One region of the Shewanella sp. GXUN23E genome, then DNA from elsewhere that is predicted to be linked to it. Evidence: predicted binding sites of a transcription regulator. Region 1 holds the regulator's gene; each other region holds the start of a gene.

What was found. Region 1 encodes MetJ, which represses methionine synthesis genes. Its sites were predicted from a motif close to TAGACGTCTAGACGTCTA; they were not measured.
Region 2: a site for MetJ is predicted at 3,840-3,857, ahead of metH (methionine synthase). Genes of this name have one in related genera too.
Region 3: a site for MetJ is predicted at 4,140-4,157, ahead of ACRRUX_RS12425 (cystathionine beta-lyase). Genes of this name have one in related genera too.

Annotation. Positions count from the first base shown of each region.
Region 1 covers NZ_JBOZWP010000011.1:102,080-108,316, forward strand. Annotated here, with positions in the region: gene ACRRUX_RS11520 (alkaline phosphatase family protein) at 1-506, opposite strand, end outside; gene ACRRUX_RS11525 (sensor histidine kinase) at 663-1,919, shown strand; gene ACRRUX_RS11530 (response regulator transcription factor) at 1,916-2,452, shown strand; gene metJ (met regulon transcriptional regulator MetJ) at 2,526-2,840, opposite strand; gene metB (cystathionine gamma-synthase) at 3,039-4,199, shown strand; gene ACRRUX_RS11545 (bifunctional aspartate kinase/homoserine dehydrogenase II) at 4,202-6,237, shown strand, end outside.
Region 2 covers NZ_JBOZWP010000006.1:107,759-113,995, forward strand. Annotated here, with positions in the region: gene metH (methionine synthase) at 9-3,740, opposite strand; gene ACRRUX_RS07935 (histidine phosphatase family protein) at 3,957-4,601, shown strand; cobalamin riboswitch at 4,725-4,849, shown strand; gene ACRRUX_RS07940 (ABC transporter ATP-binding protein) at 4,963-5,778, shown strand; gene ACRRUX_RS07945 (FecCD family ABC transporter permease) at 5,768-6,237, shown strand, end outside.
Region 3 covers NZ_JBOZWP010000013.1:15,639-21,875, reverse strand. Annotated here, with positions in the region: gene yegD (molecular chaperone) at 1-787, shown strand, start outside; gene ACRRUX_RS12435 (CreA family protein) at 794-1,315, shown strand; gene ACRRUX_RS12430 (anaerobic C4-dicarboxylate transporter) at 1,384-2,682, opposite strand; gene ACRRUX_RS12425 (cystathionine beta-lyase) at 2,876-4,069, opposite strand; gene pdsS (proteobacterial dedicated sortase system histidine kinase) at 4,202-6,237, opposite strand, start outside.

The sequences.
Region 1 (6,237 bases):
ATGTCATCCACATACACCTGATCGCCGCTCATAATCAGCAGGGATGGACGCTCCAGTGCGGCGGTCTGGCTGAGCCGGGTATCGGCGGCCACCAGGGCATCAGCACTGTGGTGGTGGGGATTGCGGCAGGAACCGTGCATCAGTGTGTGGATTTCCGGATGCAGTACCAGATTCGGGGTCTGCGCGCCCTGATAACAAAGCGCTTCAATGCCGCGAAACAGATCGCCCTGCTCGCTGTCGGTCAGACGATATGGGATGACCTGGTCTGCTGGCAGCAGATCGGTTTCATTGACCTGCACCAGATATTGCCAGGCTTTGGCGCCCAGTTGGATACGGTGCAGGCTGTCGCTGCCAAGGACAATATGGCGCTTGCCCAGTGTCAGGGTGAGCTCTGCCAGCGGGGCTGAGGTAACGAACCAGAGGGTGAAGTGATGAGTATCGCAGTGACGCAGGATCGGACCGGCCAGCACCAGAGGAAGCGAAGCGATGTTCAATTGGTGATCCATGTTGGAGATGACAGATAAGCCAAGGGTAAACAAGTGCTTTCACGAAGAAAAGTTTTTACACTCAAGACTGGGATTGTTGGCGGCGGAATTAAGCACTTTGTGAAATTTGTGGGTGTGATTATGCCGCTGCCGGTGGAATGGAAAGCAGAAAAAATCATGACAACAAAGTATCCACTGCTTAATCAGGCTGATCAGATTACCCTGCTGCGTTTGCTGGGATTTGGCCTGCAACTGTTATTGGTGCTGTTTGGCGCCGACACCTTTGGTCTGAGCCTGCAAATTGCCGCCCTGACCTGGGTGATGTCGATTGAAGGCGTCTATCTGGCGCTGATCACCTGGCAGCGTCAGCGTCTGGTGCGCAGCGAGCTGACCCTGTTTGCTACCCTGTTGATGGATATCCTGTTCTGGGGATTGTGGCTGGGATTCTCCGGCGGTGCCACCAATGCCTTTGTCACCCTGCTGCTTATTCCCATCGTGCTGGCGGCTGTGACTTTGCCGCTGTGGGCACCCTGGGTTCTGGCGGTGGCGGCGACGCTGGCTTACAGCCTGATGATGAAAATGCTGCCGGCCGAAGCCATGATGCACCATGGTCATGGCATGGATATGACCTCTCATTACCTGGGAATGTGGCTGAACTTTGTGATCACTGCCCTGGTGATCACCACTACAGTGGCGCTGCTTATCCGCCGTATTCGCCGCCAGGATGCGCAGATGGCGCTGCTGCGGGAGTCCCAGTTGCGGCAGGAACAATTGCTGGCGCTGGGTACCGCGTCGGCGCAAATGGCCCACCAGCTGGCGACGCCACTGTCCAGCATGCGACTGCTGCTGGAAGAAGTGCAGGAAGCCAACTGTCCGGTGGCGCTTAACGAGATGGATATCGCCCTCAAGCGCTGTGAATCCACCCTGAGCGAGCTGAGGGACACGACCCGTTCCATCCGTGAAGGCCACCAGTACCAGGCGTCCCCTGAGCAGCTGGCGCATCAGCTGCGACAAAAAATATTGCTGCTGATGCCCGCAACAGAGCTGGATTGGCAGGAGCGGCTGGCGCAGGTGGATCCCGCCGCCAGAGTGCAGGCCGACATGAATCTGATCCCGGCGTTGATGGCGCTGGTAGAGAATGCTGCCGGTGCCAGTCAGGAGCAAATCGCCAGCAGTAAAGTCAGCGTGACCCTGGAAGTACAGGACAGCGCGCTGCAGGTGCGGGTGCGGGATTTTGGTGCCGGTATCGACACCCGTGTGCTGGGGCAACTGGGCTCCAGCTTGATTTCCAGCCCAAAAGGCATGGGTATGGCATTGCTGCTCAGTCACGCCAGTTTTGAGCGGCTGGGCGCCAGTCTGACCCTGAGCAATCACCCTGAATGTGGCAGTGTGGCTGAAGTCAGTTTGCCGTTGTGCGGAGGGCTGGCGGCATGAAGCGTATCCTCATCGTGGAAGATGATCACGCGCTGGCGTCAGTGTTGTGCCGGCGTCTTGGCAAGCACGGCTTTGACTGCACCCATGTGGACAATCCCAGCGATGCGCTGCTGCAGGCCAGACGCATACTGCCTTCCCATATTCTGCTGGATATGAAACTGGAGCTGAGCAATGGTCTGAGCCTGATTTCGCCGCTGCGCCAGTTACTGCCCAGAGTGACTATGGTGCTGCTGACCGGCTATGCCAGTATTGCCACTGCGGTCGAGGCGATCCGCGCCGGTGCCGATAACTATCTGGCCAAGCCGGTGGATACCCAAACTCTGCTGGCTGCGCTGTTACCGGCCGGTCAGACTGTGGCAGAAGCGGAAGTGTTTGATGAAGTGGCACCGATGAATCCACGTCGGCTGGAGTGGGAGCATCTGCAACAGGTGCTGCAGGCCAATCAGGGCAATGTATCGGCCACGGCCAGACAGCTGGGCATGCACAGGCGCACGCTGCAACGCAAGCTGCTGAAAAAGCCGGTACTGGAATAGTTGGTACAAATTCACTGGCGCTAAAACGACCACACCCGGCATGGCCGGGTGTGTTTTACAGAGAAGCTGACGCTTACTCCAGCTCTTCCCACTCGATGCCCATGGCGGTCATCAGCGCCTTGGCTTCAGAAGGAATGCTGTCGGGTCTGTCCTTGGACAGATCTTCATCATTGGGCAACGGCTGACCTGTATAGGCATGCAGGAAAGCTTCACACAATAATTCACTGTTGGTCGCATGACGCAGGTTGTTCACCTGGCGGCGGGTACGCTCATCAGTCAATATCTTCAGCACTTTCAGGGGAATGGATACAGTGATCTTTTTCACCTGCTCATTCTTCTTGCCGTGCTCTGCATAAGGGCTGATATAGTCGCCGTTCCACTCAGTCATTGACTCACCTGTTGATTCTGGAATTCGCTGCCGATTTTAAACACTTACTTTATACAGTCAAATTATTGCGGCGAAAACGAGACGAATGCAAATAGAATTCTTGATGTTTGGACGTCTAAATGTCTTTATGTCTGTTGACCAGAAAGTAACAAATGAGTTAATTTAGACGTCCAGACATCTACCCAGCAGGAGCGAGTGATGACCCACAGGCGCGTGGCCACCGAGGCAGTCAGGCAAGGAATTGAAAGCGACACCCAATTTGGGGCTGTCGTGCCGCCCATTTATCTGTCGACCAACTACAGTTTTGACGGTTATCAATCGCCCCGGGAATATGACTACAGTCGCTCGGGCAATCCGACCCGCAATGTGCTGGCGGAAACTCTGGCCAGGCTGGAGCAGGGCAGCACCGGCATCATCACCAGCACCGGCATGGCGGCCATCACTCTGGTGGTCAATCTGCTGGGCCCGGATGATCTGCTGATCGTGCCCCATGATTGTTACGGCGGCAGCTACCGGCTGTTTACCAATCTGGCGCGCAAAGGTCAGTTCAAACTCAAGGTAGTGGATCAGACCGATGCTGCGGCGCTGGCGCAGGCTATCGCCCTCAAACCTGCACTTATCTGGGTAGAAACTCCTTCCAATCCACTGCTGCGGGTAGTGGATATCAAATCTGTGTGTCAGCAGGCCAAAGCCGTGGGCGCCAAAGTGGCCGTGGATAACACCTTTCTGTCGCCGGTGCTGCAGCAGCCACTGACCCTGGGGGCGGATATCGTGGTGCACTCCACCACCAAATACATCAATGGTCACAGTGATGTAGTCGGCGGCGCGGTGATTGCCAGCGATCCGCTGCTGGGCGAAGAGCTGCTGTGGTGGGCCAATACCCTGGGGCTGACCGGCGGCGCGCTGGATGCCTATCTGACACTGAGGGGAGTACGTACTCTGGCGGTGCGCATTCGCGAACATCAGCGCAATGCCCAAAAAATCGTTGCGGCACTGTGCGCCAGTGAGGTGGTGGACAAAGTATATTATCCGGGAATGGCTGACCATCCCGGCCATGAGATTGCCAAAGCCCAGCAACAGGGCTTCGGCGCCATGGTGAGCTTTGAGCTCAAAGGCGGCGCCGCAGAGGTGGAAGCCTTCTTAAGCGCCCTTACGCTGTTTTCTCTGGCAGAAAGCCTGGGCGGCGTGGAAAGTCTGGTGGCCGTGCCTGCCACCATGACCCACAGGGCGATGGAGCCTCAGGCGCGGCTGGAGGCTGGCCTGAAAGATACCCTGATCCGCTTGTCCGTCGGCATAGAAGATGGTGAGGATCTGTTGGCAGATATTGGTGCGGCGTTGGCTGCGGTTGCAAGGAGATAAGCATGGCCCCCTGTCATCTTCATAAATTTGGTGGCTCCAGTCTGGCGGATGCTGACTGTTACCGGCGGGTTGCCCATATTCTGCTGACCCATGGTCACAGCAGTGATCTGGTGGTGGTATCGGCCGCCGGTAAGACCACCAACTTCTTATATAAGCTGCTCAGCCTCAGCGATGCCGGACAACTCTGGCAGGAGGAGCTGCAGGTGTTGATCAGCTATCAGCAGACCTTGATTGAGCAACTGCTGTCCAGTGACACCGCCAGAGTGCTGCGTGAACGCCTGTCTACCGACAAGGCGCAGCTGGTCAGTCTGCTGAGCCTGGAGCAGCGCAATGTGTATCAGGTAAACCAGACCGTCAGCTTTGGCGAGCGCTGGTCTGCCCGTTTGCTGGCGGCATTGCTGCGTGAGCAGGGGGTAGCGGCCAGCCATGTGGATGCCACCAGTTTGCTGATCGCCGATGAAGGTGCTGTGCCCCGCATCCGCCACGAAGAATCCCGCAACCGTATCAAAGCCTGTCTGGCCAATCATGCCAATGAGCGGCTGGTGATCACCGGTTTTATCTGTGCCAATGAACATGGCGATACCCTGCTGCTGGGCCGCAATGGCTCTGACTTCAGCGCTACCTTGATCGCCGCGCTGGCCGATATTGATCGCTGCACCATCTGGACCGATGTGGAAGGGGTGTTCAACGCCGATCCCAATAAGATCAACGATGCCACTTTGCTCTCCAGTATGTCATTGCTGGAGGCTGATCGGCTGGCGCGTTTGGGCTCGCCTGTGCTGCACAGCCGCACGCTGCAGCCGCTGTTTGATGTGGATGTCAGTCTGGCTGTGCGCTCCAGCTATGCCTCGCACACCGACTTCACCCTGATCGCCCGCGAAAGCACCTCGGCCAGCGCGCCCGTGGTGACCAGTTTGCCTGAGGTAGTGCTGCTGTCATTGCAGCTGGCCGGGAGTGCTGATGAGCTGCTAGCCGAGCTGAATAATCAGGGACTGACGGCGCTGGCCAGCTGGAAGCAGGGGCCGACGCATCTGTCTCTGGCTTACACCCATGAACTGGCTGAGCAGGTCAGCAGCTGGCTGGCGGGGCAAACGGACAATTTTGCCATCAGCAGTCTGACTCAGAGCCGCGACTATGGCCTGGTGGCACTGGTGAGCAGCGGCGCCCACCTGTATCGCCGCAGCTTTGCGCGTTTGCTCAGCCGTGATGCCTTGCCTGTGTATCAGGATGGTTTGAGTCTGGTGACTCTGGTGCCTTCGCCCCAGGTCAATCTGCTGACTCAGAAAGTACATCGCCGCTGCGCCGGACCGCGCAAGCGTATCGGGGTGGTGCTGCTGGGGGCGGGCAATATCGGTCAGGCCTGGATCGATCTGTTCCGCCGCTCGGTGAAACAGCTCAATACTGAGCTGGAGGCCAGAGTCGAGCTGCTTGGGCTGGTCAGTTCCCGCAAGGCGCTGATCCGCGAGGAAGGGATCGGTTTTGACAACTGGCAGCAGGACTTCGACAACGCCGGTGAAAGCTGGAGCTACCCGCAGCTGTTTGAACAGCTGGCAGCGCTGAAATGTGATGAGCTGGTGACGCTGGATATCAGTGCCAGCGCCAGTTTGACTCTGCATTATCCAGAGTTTTTTGCCCGTGGTATTCACATGGTCAGTGCCAATAAGCTGGCGGGCTCCGGTCCTCTGGCTTTCTATCGGGATCTCAAGCGTCAGTTGGGATTCCGCCGTCTGTACTGGCGCTATAACGCCAGCTGTGGCGCGGGTTTGCCGGTGCAGCATGCGCTCAATGATCTGCACAACAGTGGCGATCGGGTGGAAGCCATTGGTGGCATTTTCTCCGGCACCCTGTGCTGGCTGTTTGAACAATACGATGGCAGCAAGCCCTTTGGTGAGCTGGTGCTGGAGGCCAGGGCGCTGGGCATCACCGAGCCGGATCCGCGGGACGACCTTTCCGGCCGGGATATGCAGCGCAAGTTGCTGATTCTGGCGCGGGAAATCGGCCTTGAACTGGAGCTGGAAGATATTGCGCTGGTGTCCCT
Region 2 (6,237 bases), on a different contig from region 1:
GCAGGCGATCACTCAACATCGTAATCCAACACTGGCTGCAACCACTTCTCCACCTCGCTCACACTCATGCCCTTGCGAGCCGCATAATCTTCCACCTGATCCCGGCCCACATTGGTGACGCCAAAGTAGCGGGACTTAGGGTGGGCAAAATACCAGCCGGAGACTGCGGCAGTGGGGTACATGGCAAAGCTCTCGGTGATCTTCAAGTCAATACACTCGTCGGGCTTAAGCAGCTCCCACAGCAGGCCTTTTTCGGTGTGGTCCGGACAGGCAGGGTAGCCGGGAGCAGGACGTATGCCTTTATACTTCTCGCGGATAAGCGCCTCGTTATCCAGAGCTTCCTCGGCAGCATAACCCCAGAACTCTTTACGGACGCGCTCGTGCATGCGCTCGGCAAAGGCCTCGGCCAGACGGTCAGCCAGTACCTTGAGCATGATGGCGTTGTAGTCATCGTGATTGGCTTCAAAGCGCTCAAGATGCGCATCTATGCCATGGCCTGCGGTTACTGCAAAGCCACCCGTGTAGTCGGCCACGCCTGAGTCTTTGGGCGCGACAAAGTCTGCCAGACAGAAGTTGTCGTTGCCGACCCGCTCTATCTGCATCCGCAGGTGGTGAGTGGTCAGCAGTACCTCTGAGCGGGTTTCATCGGTATAGAGCTCAATGTCGTCATGGTTAACGGTATTGGCCGGGAACAGGCCGATAACCCCTTTGGCCGTCAACCACTTTTCCTCGATGATGGTTTGCAGCATCACTTTGGCGTCGCTATACAGCTTGCGGGCCTCTTCACCGACGACCTCGTCATCCAGAATTTTGGGGAAGTGACCGTGAAGCTCCCAGGCGCGGAAGAAGGGCGTCCAGTCGATACGGTCCACCAGATCTTCAAGGGGGTAGTCTTCAAATACCTGAATGCCCAGCTGCTTAGGTTTAAATGGCGTGTGAGCCTGCCAATCCAGCTGGCAACGGTTTTCCCGCGCCGCTTCAATGGAGACAATCTCTTTGCGCTTGGCCTGAGACAGGCGCTTTTCACGCATCGCGTCATATTCCTCATAGATGGCATCTATGGTGGCCTGACGGCTTTGGTTGTTAATCAGCTTGCTGACCATGGGTACGGCACGGGAGGCATCCGGAATATAGATGGCGCCATGGGGGGCATGGGGCGCAATCTTCACCGCGGTATGGATTTTCGAGCAGGTGGCACCGCCGATAATCGCCGGAATGGTCAGGCCTTCACGGGTGAAGGCTTTGACGTTGTGCACCATCTCATCCAGGCTTGGGGTGATCAGGCCCGACATGCCGATAATGTCCACCTGCTCTGCCTTGGCGACCTCGATGATTTTCTCTACCGGCACCATCACGCCAAGGTCGATAACCTCATAGCCGTTACAGGCCAGTACCACGCCGACAATGTTTTTGCCGATATCGTGCACATCGCCCTTCACCGTGACCATGAGCACCTTGCCGTTGCTCTGGCCGGCAACCTTCTCCGCTTCGATATAGGGATTGAGATAGGCCACAGCTTTTTTCATCACCCGCGCGGACTTAACTACCTGAGGCAGGAACATCTTGCCCGAGCCAAACAGATCGCCGACCACATTCATGCCATCCATCAGTGGGCCTTCAATCACATCCAGCGGGCGGCTTGCCTGCTGCCGTGCCTCTTCGGTATCTGCATCTATGTATTCGGTAATGCCCTTAACCAACGCATGCTCAAGGCGTTTGTTCACCGGCCAGCTGCGCCAGGCCAGATCTTCTTTCTTGAGGCCTGCGCTGCCATCGCCTCTGTACTTATCCGCTATCTCAAGCAATTGCTCGGTATTGGTTGACCCCGCCACCGGGCAGGGCAAATTGAGCACCACGGCTTCGACTTTGTCTTTCAGCTCGCTATCGATATCGTCGTAAATCGCCAGCTGCCCGGCGTTGACTATGCCCATGTCCATACCGGCCTTGATGGCGTGGTACAGGAATACGGCGTGAATGGCCTCGCGCACCGGGTTATTACCGCGGAAGGAGAAAGACACGTTGGACACGCCACCGGAAATCATGGCGTGGGGCAGGGTGCGTTTTATCTCGGCGGTGGCCTCAATAAAGTCCACCGCATAGTTGTCGTGTTCTTCAATGCCGGTGGCAATGGCAAAGATATTAGGGTCGAAGATGATGTCTTCCGGCGGGAAGCCGACAATATCGACCAGCACACGGTAGGCGCGGCTGCAGATTTCAATCTTGCGGGCCTTGGTGTCGGCCTGGCCCTGCTCGTCAAACGCCATCACAATCGCAGCGGCGCCGTAGCGGCGAATAAGCTTGGCCTGTTCGATAAACTTGGCCTCGCCCTCTTTGAGCGAGATGGAGTTGACTATGCCCTTGCCCTGAATGCACTTGAGGCCAGCTTCCAGCACCTCCCACTTGGAGGAGTCGATCATCACGGGCACCCGGCTGATGTCGGGCTCTGAGGCAATCAGGTTGAGGAAGGTAGTCATCACCTCGGCGCCATCAAGCATGCCTTCATCCATGTTGATGTCGATGATCTGGGCGCCGCTTTCAACCTGCTCCCGTGCTACATCCAGTGCGGTCTCGTACTGGCCTTCTTTGATGAGTTTCAAAAAGCGCGCCGAGCCGGTGACATTGGTGCGCTCGCCCACGTTCACAAACAGCGAGTCCGCTTCTATGGTGCAGGGCTCCAGCCCGGCCAGGCGGCAGGCCACGGGGATCTGTGGCGCAACGCGAGGGGCGCAGTGTTCAATCGCTTCGCGGATCACCCTGATATGCTCAGGTGTGGTGCCACAGCAGCCGCCGACAATATTGAGCATGCCTGCATCTGCCCACTGCTTGATGACCTCAGCCATCTCCTGTGGCGTTTCATCATAGCCACCGAATTCATTGGGCAGGCCGGCATTGGGGTGGGCAGACACGGCGCATTCACTGATGCGGTTAAGCTCCTCCACGTAAGGTCGCAGCTCTTTGGGGCCGAGGGCACAGTTCAGCCCCATGCTGATGGGTTTGACATGGCGCAGTGAGTTATAAAAAGCTTCTGTGGTCTGGCCGGTCAGGGTGCGGCCGGAGGCATCGGTAATGGTGCCGGAAATCATTACAGGCAGCTTAAAGCCCAATTGCTCGAACACCCCTTCCACGGCGAACAGTGCGGCCTTGGCATTGAGGGTATCGAAGATGGTTTCTACCAGAATGATGTCGGCGCCACCGTCAATCAGCGCCAGGGTAGATTCGGTATAGGCTTCAACCAAATCATCGAAGTGCACATTGCGAAAACCAGGGTTATTGACATCCGGGCTGATAGAGCAGGTGCGGTTGGTGGGGCCAAGCACCCCGGCGACATAGCGTTTGATACCGGTGTTAGCCGCCACTTCATCGGCGGCCTCACGGGCAAGGCGGGCACCCACACGGTTGATTTCAGCCGACAGGGCCTGCATATCATAGTCGGCCATGGCGATGGTGGTGGCGTTAAAGGTATTGGTTTCAATAATATCCGCGCCAGCAGCCAGATAAGCCAGGTGTATGTCCTTGATGATGTTCGGCTGCGACAGCACCAGCAGGTCGTTGTTGCCTTTCACATCACAGTGCCAGTCGCTGAACCTGTCGCCACGGTAGTCGGCTTCTTCCAGCTTATGTTGCTGGATCATGGTGCCCATGGCGCCATCGAGAATAACAATACGCTCGGCCAGGGTTTGCTTGAGGCTGTGGAAAATCGCCTGAGCGGAATGAGGGGTATGAGCTGTAGGGCTTGCCATGCTGTACTTCCTGTGCGCTGCGCCGCCTGTTATCCGGCGGTCGAGTGTGTCCCTGACCGCATTGGTCATCCACCAAAGGGTCTTTTTGTTTTGGACATTTAAACGTATAGACGTCCATAATACCCAGCCTTAATTGGACAGGGCAAGTCGCTGAAGGAAAATTATCCATGCTAATAGCCAGAAATCTCAAGCATCGGGCTGAATCAAGGAGCCTCAATGAGCGTCAATAACAACAGCATACGTTTGATTTTTTTGCGTCATGGTGCCTGTGAAGGCGGTAATATTCTGCGCGGCAGCACGGATGTGGCGTTATCGGCTGAAGGGGAGATGCAGCTGCAGCGTCGCGCCGATGGGTTGTTGTCACGCTATGGCGTGCCGGGGCAAATTCTCACCTCTCCGAGGCGACGCTGCCGTGAATTTGCCCGGCAAAAAGCGGGTGAATTTGGGTTGGCTGCCGGGATTGTCGATGCCTTTGCCGAGATGCACTATGGCGACTGGGATGGGCTGGAGTTTGATGAGATCTACCGCAGCGATGCTGTGGCTTTCGAGGCCTTCTATCAAAATCCCTGGGAAAATCCGCCACCGTCCGCTGAAGCCATGCAGGCGTTTGAACTGCGGGTGACACAGGCGTTCGAGCAGGTGTGTGATACCCTGCTGACGCAGCCTTCATCCTCGGGCGATAGGCCGGTGTGGGTGGTGTGTCACGCCGGGGTGATGTTGGTGCTGATGGCGCATATTCTTGGGCTCAAACAACAGGCGGGATTGTTCAATGCCATGGCACTGCCCTATGCGGCGGCGATGGAGGTGACAGTGCTGCGCCATGACGACCGCAACTGGCCCAGACTGCACTGGCCGGGCTAAAACAGGAATCTTTTTTACCGCTTCATTGGCACTGGTGCTATTTAGTTTAAAAAACAGCATAATGCAAAACAGTCGTCATACTTGGGACTGAGAAGGTTCTGAATTTTGTCACGCTTTTAGTTTAAATCATTGGTAGTACCCATAAGCAGTAAGACTGCAACGATCGGGAACCGGGAGAAGCCCGGACTGTACCCGCAACTGTAGTGGCTCACCGCGAGTCAGAGTCAGGATACCGATCACCCTCCCGCGCCATGCTGACGTGATTGTCAGGGCATCGGGTTTTTAATTTACACCCCGGGCGGGACTACCCGGAAGGAGCAAAAAGTGAAGAATAATAAGCAACCGACAGGTAAAAGACGGCATGCAACCCCAATTGTCGCCTGAGCCTGTACTGAGAGTAGATGGTCTGAGCTGGTCTGTCGGCGGCCGACGTTTGCTGGACGATATCGGCTTTCGTGTTCCCGCCGGCATGATGATCGGCCTGATTGGTCCCAATGGAGCCGGTAAGTCCTCATTGCTGCGTTGTCTGTATCGGTTCTTGCGTCCTGATAGCGGGCAGATCTGCCTGGATGGTGTGGATTGCAGCGAGATTCCCGCCCGTGAATTTGCGCGACGGGTCTCTGTAGTGCAGCAGGATACCCCCGCCGGGCTGGATGTCAGTGTGCGCGAGCTGGTAGCCATGGGATTAACTCCCCACAAAGGCTGGCTGGAGTTCGACAGCGCAGCAGATCGCCGGCAGGTGGGGGAGGCGCTGGCCACTGTGGGCTTGGGTGAGCTTGCCATGCGTCCTTTCAGTCAGTTGTCCGGCGGCGAAAAGCAGCGGGCGCTCATCGCCCGTGCCATAGTGCAGCGGCCGCAACTGCTTATTCTTGATGAGCCCACCAATCATCTGGATATCCGCTATCAAATCCAAATTCTCGAGCTGGTACAAAGTCTGGGGATCAGTGTGATCGCTTCTATCCACGATCTGAATCTGGCCAGTGCGCTGTGCGATCGTCTGTTGCTGCTGGATGGCGGCAGGTTGGTGGCCCAGGGGGAACCACAACAGGTGCTGACGGAGTCGACCATTGCCCGGGTATTCGGTGTTTGTTGTCGGGTCGGCCCTCATCCACAACACGGTAAGCCATTAATCTCCTATTTCTATGGTTATCAATCGGGAGATGCACATGGGCAATAGCTGGACTCAGGCATCCGATACCCAGAAAGTATTGCTGGTGGCTTTTGTGCTGTTTGCCCTGCTGACGCCCTGGCTGGCGGCCTGTTTTGGTGCTGTGACTCTGTCTCCTGGACAAATCTGGGATGCGCTGATGGGAGATGGTCAGGGGTTGACCAGCCGCATTGTGATGGAACTGCGGATGCCGCGGATTTTGCTGGCGTTGATCGCCGGTGCCGGACTTGCGCTGGCGGGGGCGGTGCTGCAACTGGCCACCCGTAACCCGCTGGCTGATCCCTATCTGTTTGGTATTTCTTCCGGCGCTTCCTTTGGCGCGATTTGTGTCATGACACTCACAGGAATTGGCTTTGGTGGCCCCTGGCTGGCACATTTGAGTCTGCCTTTGGGAGCGCTTGCAGGTGCGGGTTTGTCGGTCATGCTGGTATTGGCGCTCAGTGGTGGTGGCGTCAGTCATCAGATTGA
Region 3 (6,237 bases), on a different contig from region 1:
TGAACCCATTGCCGCGGGCATGGATTTTGAAGCGCAGCTGACTGAAGATCGCACAGTGCTGGTGGTCGACGTGGGCGGCGGTACCACTGACTGCTCAGTGGTGCGTATGGGGCCATCCCATGTCAGCGCCAGTGATCGCAGCGCCGATTTTCTTGGTCACAGCGGTCAGCGGATTGGCGGTAACGATCTGGATATCGCGCTGGCGATGCACAGCTTTATGCCACACATGGGACTGGGCAGCCAGTTGGTGACAGGCAAACCCATGCCCAGCAAGGTGTTCTGGAATGGCGTGGCGGTCAATGATATCGCTGCCCAGCGGGATTTTGCCTCAGTGACCTGCAAAAAGCTGATTGATGATTTGATGAAAGAAGCCTGCGAGCCGCAGTTGCTCAAACGGCTGTCAAAAATTCAGCGTTTGCAGCTGTCCTATCAGTTGGTCAGACAGGCAGAGCGGGCCAAAATCGCGCTGTCGGATGCAAACAGTATTGAGGCCAATCTTGAGTTTATTGAAGCCAGGCTCAGCCCTGAAGTGTCTGCTGAGCAGTTTGTTTCAGCCATTGATGATCCCCTCAGTCGGGTCGAAGCCCTGATGCAAAGCGCGGTTGATACCGCCGGTGTGATGCCGGATATCGTGTATGTGACCGGTGGCACGGCGCGAAGCCCGGCCATTTACCAGCGCATTGCCCGCTGTTACCCTGAGTGCCGGATTGTGGTCGGTGACCACTTTGGTTCAGTGACGGCGGGATTGACCCGCTGGGCACAAAAGCTTTTTGGTCAACAAGGATAAAGACTCATGAATAAGCCATCTCACCCAGGTTTAGCTGTGCCTGCTGTCAGATTGCCCTGCATTAGATTACTGAGTGTATGTCTGCTGGGCGCACTGGGATTGGCTGGCTGCGGTGGCGGTGATGTTGCCAAGGTCAGTCTGGGGCTGTTTACCACCAAGGATGTGGTGATCGATGCCAGACAGGATCCCAAAATCCCCGGGGTGACCTGTTATATCAGCCGCATTGAAGCGGACTTGTCACTGGCTGATCCGTCCGATATGAGTATCGCCTGTCGTCAGACCGGCCCCATTACGGCGGCTGAGGTAGCCAGCATAGACAAGAGCAAAGGCGGCGAGGTGGTGTACAAGGAGTCCCTGAGCATACTGTTCAAGAATCTCAAGGTGCGCCGCATTTATGATGCCGAACATCAGACGCTTTTGTACTTGTCCTACTCCACCAAGGAGAGCAGCGGCAGCCACAAACATGCGCTGTCGGCCGTACCTTTGTATGGCACGCAAGCCTGGCTGGCGGCTCCTGTCACTCACTGATTGCAGTGGGTAGAGACCAAAAAACGCAGCCATTTGGCTGCGTTTTTTTATGGGTGAATTGGGTTTGCTTACAGCACTACTGAGCCGATGGCAAAACCAAATCCAACCGCCAGGGTGATGGCCAGCAAGCCCGGGATCATAAAGGGGTGATTAAATACCGCCTTGCCGATACGGGTTGAACCTGTGTCATCCATTTCCACCGCCGCCAGCAGCGTGGGGTAAGTCGGCAGCACAAACAGCGCGGAGACTGCAGCAAACGAGGCGACCGCCGTCAGTGGCGATACACCCAGTGCCAGTGCGGCGGGCAGCAGCGCCTTGGTGGTCGCGGCCTGGGAGTAGAGCAGCATGGCGGCGAAAAACAGCACCACAGCCAGCATCCAGGGGTAGGCGTTGAGCAGTGAAGAGGCCGTATGCTGAATGGTATCCAGATTGGCTTCGACAAAAGTGTCACCCAGCCAGGCCACCCCCATTACACAGATACAGGCTGACATGCCGGAGCGGAAGGTGGCCGCCGTGACAATCTGCTCGGCATCCAGTTTACATACCAGAGTAATGGCCAGCGCCGCAGTCAGCATCAGTGCGATAATCGCCTGATCCCGACTCATGCTGGGATCGCTGATCAGGCCAACGGTTGGTGACACCGCAGTGGCATAAGCCACCACCGCGATAATAGCGATGACAAAAATACCCACCGAGGCGCGGGCACCGGCTTTGATTTCCACTTGCTGCTGATGGGGCGCAGCCACTTCGCCATTGGCCAGCCGGTGCTGATAAACAGGGTCATCTTTGAGTTCACAACCCAGATGATTGGCGACCAGCGAGGTCAGGATCACGGCGGCCAGGGTCGAGGCGATACACACGGCAAGCACCTGCAGATAGCTGACGCCGCGGGGCTCCATCAAACTGGTGAAAAAAACCATGGCAGCAGAGACGGGTGAAGCGGTAATGGCAATCTGGGATGCAATGACCGATACCGACAGTGGCCTTGATGGGCGGATATTTTGCTCTTTGGCAACCTGGGCGATCACCGGCAGGGTGGAAAATGCAGTATGACCGGTACCCGCCAGCAGAGTCATAAAGTAGGTGATAAGCGGGGCGACCAGAGTGATTTTATCCGGGTGACGGCGCATCATACGTTCGGCCAGATGCACCAGATAATCCATGCCACCGGCCATTTGCATGGCAGCAATGGCCGAAATCACTGACATGATAATCAGGATCACATCCCAGGGAATATTGCCCGGATGCACCCCGAGCATGGCCAGCACCATGACTCCCAATCCACCGGCGAAGCCAATAGCCACGCCGCCAAGGCGCGCTCCCAGGAAGATACTGAGCAGCACTATGCCCAACTCGATCCATAACATAAATGGTGATCTCTGATTTGCAGGAAACACTGAGGGCGGAGGCGGGCAGACTGCTCAGGCAAGGCCGGGCATAGTTGCACTGTCCTTGCGCACATCAGTAAAAAGAATATTAATTTTACCTGAAATGAGCGCAAAGTTGGCCTGATCCGGATCAGGCCATGGCAGGAAAATGTGAAACCGTGATCTGGATCGGTCAGTTATTTTGCATCACGGCATTAAAACGGGCGAAGCCGGCTTCCAAATCGGCAATCAGGTCTTCGGGAGCTTCCAGACCTATGTGCACCCGGATCAGCGGCTTGCTGCTGTCCCAGCGGGTGGCACTGCGGATTTTGTCGATGCCGCTGATCGCCAGAATAAGGCTTTCATAACCGCCCCAGGAAAATCCCATCTTAAAGTGCGCCATGCCTTCCACAAAGGCGGTGGCGGCGGCCAGGTTGCCTTGCTTCAATACAAAGGAAAACAAGCCATTGCTGCCGCTGAAGTCGCGCTTGAAAAACTCATGACCCGGACAGGACTCAAACGCCGGATGGCGCAGATGATCCACCTCGGGGCGGCTCGCCAGCCAGTGGGCCACCGTCAGCGCATTTTTCTGATGTTGCGCCAGTCGCACGCCCAGGGTGCGCAGTCCGCGGGCTGCCAGAAATACATCATCCGGGCTGGTGCACTGGCCCATCAGGTATGAGTTTTCCTGCAGCTGTCGCCAGTATTTTTGATTGGCGGTCGCCGTGCCCATCATCACATCCGAATGACCCACTATGTACTTGGTGGCGGCCTGAATGGAGATATCCACCCCCATTTCAAACGGGCGGCTGTTGATGGGCGAGGCCCAGGTATTGTCCAGTATGGTCACCAGATCATGTTCATGGGCGATGCGGCACAACGTAGGTACATCCTGCACTTCCATGGTGATGGAGCCGGGGGATTCGAGAAACAGTACTTTGGTGTTGGGGCGGATTAGCTGGCGTATACCGTCGCCGATCATCGGGTCATAGTAAGTGGTTTCCACGCCAAAACCCGCCAGCAGCTTGTTGCACAGATCCCGGGTGGGCTCGTACACGCTGTCAACCATCAGCAGATGATCACCGGCCTTGAGAAATGACAGCAGGGCTCCGCTAATGGCCGCCGCGCCCGACGGATACAGGGCGGTGCCGACGCCACCTTCCAGTTCGGCAATCGCCGATTGAAAAGCAAAGTGAGTGGGAGTGCCGCGGCGGCCATAGAACATGCCGCCGTCAGCCTTTTGCGCGGCGGCCTGACGCATCTGCTCCATGGTGTCGAACACTATGGTGGAGGCGCGAAATACCGGCGGGTTGATCACCCCTTTGGTCCATTGACTGTCTCTGCCGGCGCTGACGATAAGGGTATCTTTTTTGACTTTGTGACTCATGTTTGCAACCGCTTCCCTGTTTGTCTGAACTGCTAATCTGGTTATCGAGCCTACCATCTTAACGGCTGTCTTGCCATCTGGACGGCTGAGTTTGTATAAGCTGTAAGCGCCTGTCTTTGAGGCGCAGACGGCTCAATCTTTATGACTTTTTTCGGGTTTGGCCAGGGGCAATGACAAATACAGGCAGACGCCCAGACCATCGGCCCGGTTACTGGCCCAAATTTGCCCCTGATGAAAATCGGCGACCAGTCTGGCGATATACAGGCCCAGCCCCAGATGGGGTTTATCACTGCCCTGGGGCGGACGCACCGACACCATGGACTCAAATATCTGGGTTGCCATTTCCCCGGGCAGCAAGGGGCCCTGATTGCTGACTTCCAGCACGGCCTGCTTACCCTGGACAGTGAGCGAGACTTCAATGGCGCTTCCTGGCTTGCAAAACTCGCAGGCATTGGCAATCAGCTTATCAAGCAGCTGGGCGATATATTCAGGCACGCCACTGACCATCAAAGGTGCATCCGGCACTGTCACTGAGAATCTTTGCTGCGGAAAAGTGAGCTGATAGCCCTGCATGCAGCCGCGGATCACCTCTGTCAGCGGGAAAAGTACCGTTTCTGAGTGTGCCAGACTTTGCTCCAGCCGGGTGGCTTCACTCATGTTGTTGAGGATGAGACTGAGGCGGCTGACCCCTTCGCTGGCTCGCTGAACGTATTTGGCACTGCGTTCATCCAGCCCCTGCAATTCCAGATGCTCGAGGGAGGAGCGTACTACGGCCACTGGGGTGCGCAGCTCGTGGGACAGACGCGAAGACATATTTTCCAGATAATGGGTGTACTGCCCCAGACGCTGCACTGTACTGGCAAAGCTGCGGGACAGATCGCCAATTTCATCCTGCACCCTGGATGGCGTGATGCCCTGCTGGATGCGGCCCTGACTGTCGATGGCCCGCTCGGCATCATCCCGCAGACGGCGAATGCGGCGGGAGATGTTGGAGGCGAACAGAAACAGCGAGGCGGTACCCATACCCATGACGATCAGTATGATATTGAACAGTTTCTCCAGTGCCTGATTGCGCAGGGTGCGGATGCCGTGAGTGGTTTCCTCTGCAATCACCACGCCCATCACCTGATCGTCAATCCAGATAGGGCTGGCCGCGGCCAATACCACAGCTTTGTTGTCGGGAGTGAGGCGCCAGGTCGAGCCCAGTTGCCCCTGCAGTGCCTTGTCGATATGGCTGCCGGAAAGTTCGGTGGAATCCTGCAGTGAGTCGATAAAATCCCGCGGCGGCTGAGTCAGGATCCGGTAATACAGTGGCCGCAGGTATTGGCGGCTGAATTCACCCCACAGACTGGAGTCACCTTCAGGCTCGCTTTCCCGGGTCCAGACGCTGGAGGTTGAGCGAATATCGCCGGATTTGGCCAGCACCCGGCCATGTTTGTCCACCACCCAGATGCGCGAGGTGTTGTGGCGCATGCCTTTGATGATCTCTTCAATTTCCGGTGAGGGCACCAGCACAGTACCCAGCTTGAGCTGGTCGTCTGTGGCCGAGGTGCCGACAATGGCGTCCAGTTGACCCGAGCGCTTGTCATTGACGTCATACAGGGCAAAGCCCAGTTTGCTGCCCAGCATGGACAAAGGTATACGCAATTCAATCACATAACCGTCTGCGGACGGTTGCCATTGCCCCTGGATACGGGTCTCCGGGGCGACAGGTGAGGTCAGCGCCGGATCGGCTGGCAGTTCATAAGCACTTATCCAGCCGTCTCTGATGGGGGTGATCAGATAGCGTTTGAACTCACCGGACGCGGTCAGGGTGGCTATCATCAAACGGTCGCTGCGTTCAATGCTGAGGCTGTTAGCTCCCCGGTATACAGGGAAGGGATCGGTGACATCGAAAAAGCCATAAAGAAAGCCATTGTACTTGCCCACCATATGGGTGAATGCCAGCGCCAGTGGCTTGCCGTCATCCTGTTTGTAGATTTCATACTCCTGACCATAACGCAAAAACCGGTGCGCATAGTCGCTCCAGTCATTGAGCTTGCCATCCAGCTGGATGGGACCGGAGAGCGGGTAGGCATAGAGATCCCGGCCTTTTTCCACCTGAGTCAGAAAACTGGCCTGGGTGTGAAACAGTTTGGGGCGCTCATGCAGGGCGGTGGCCAGTGCCT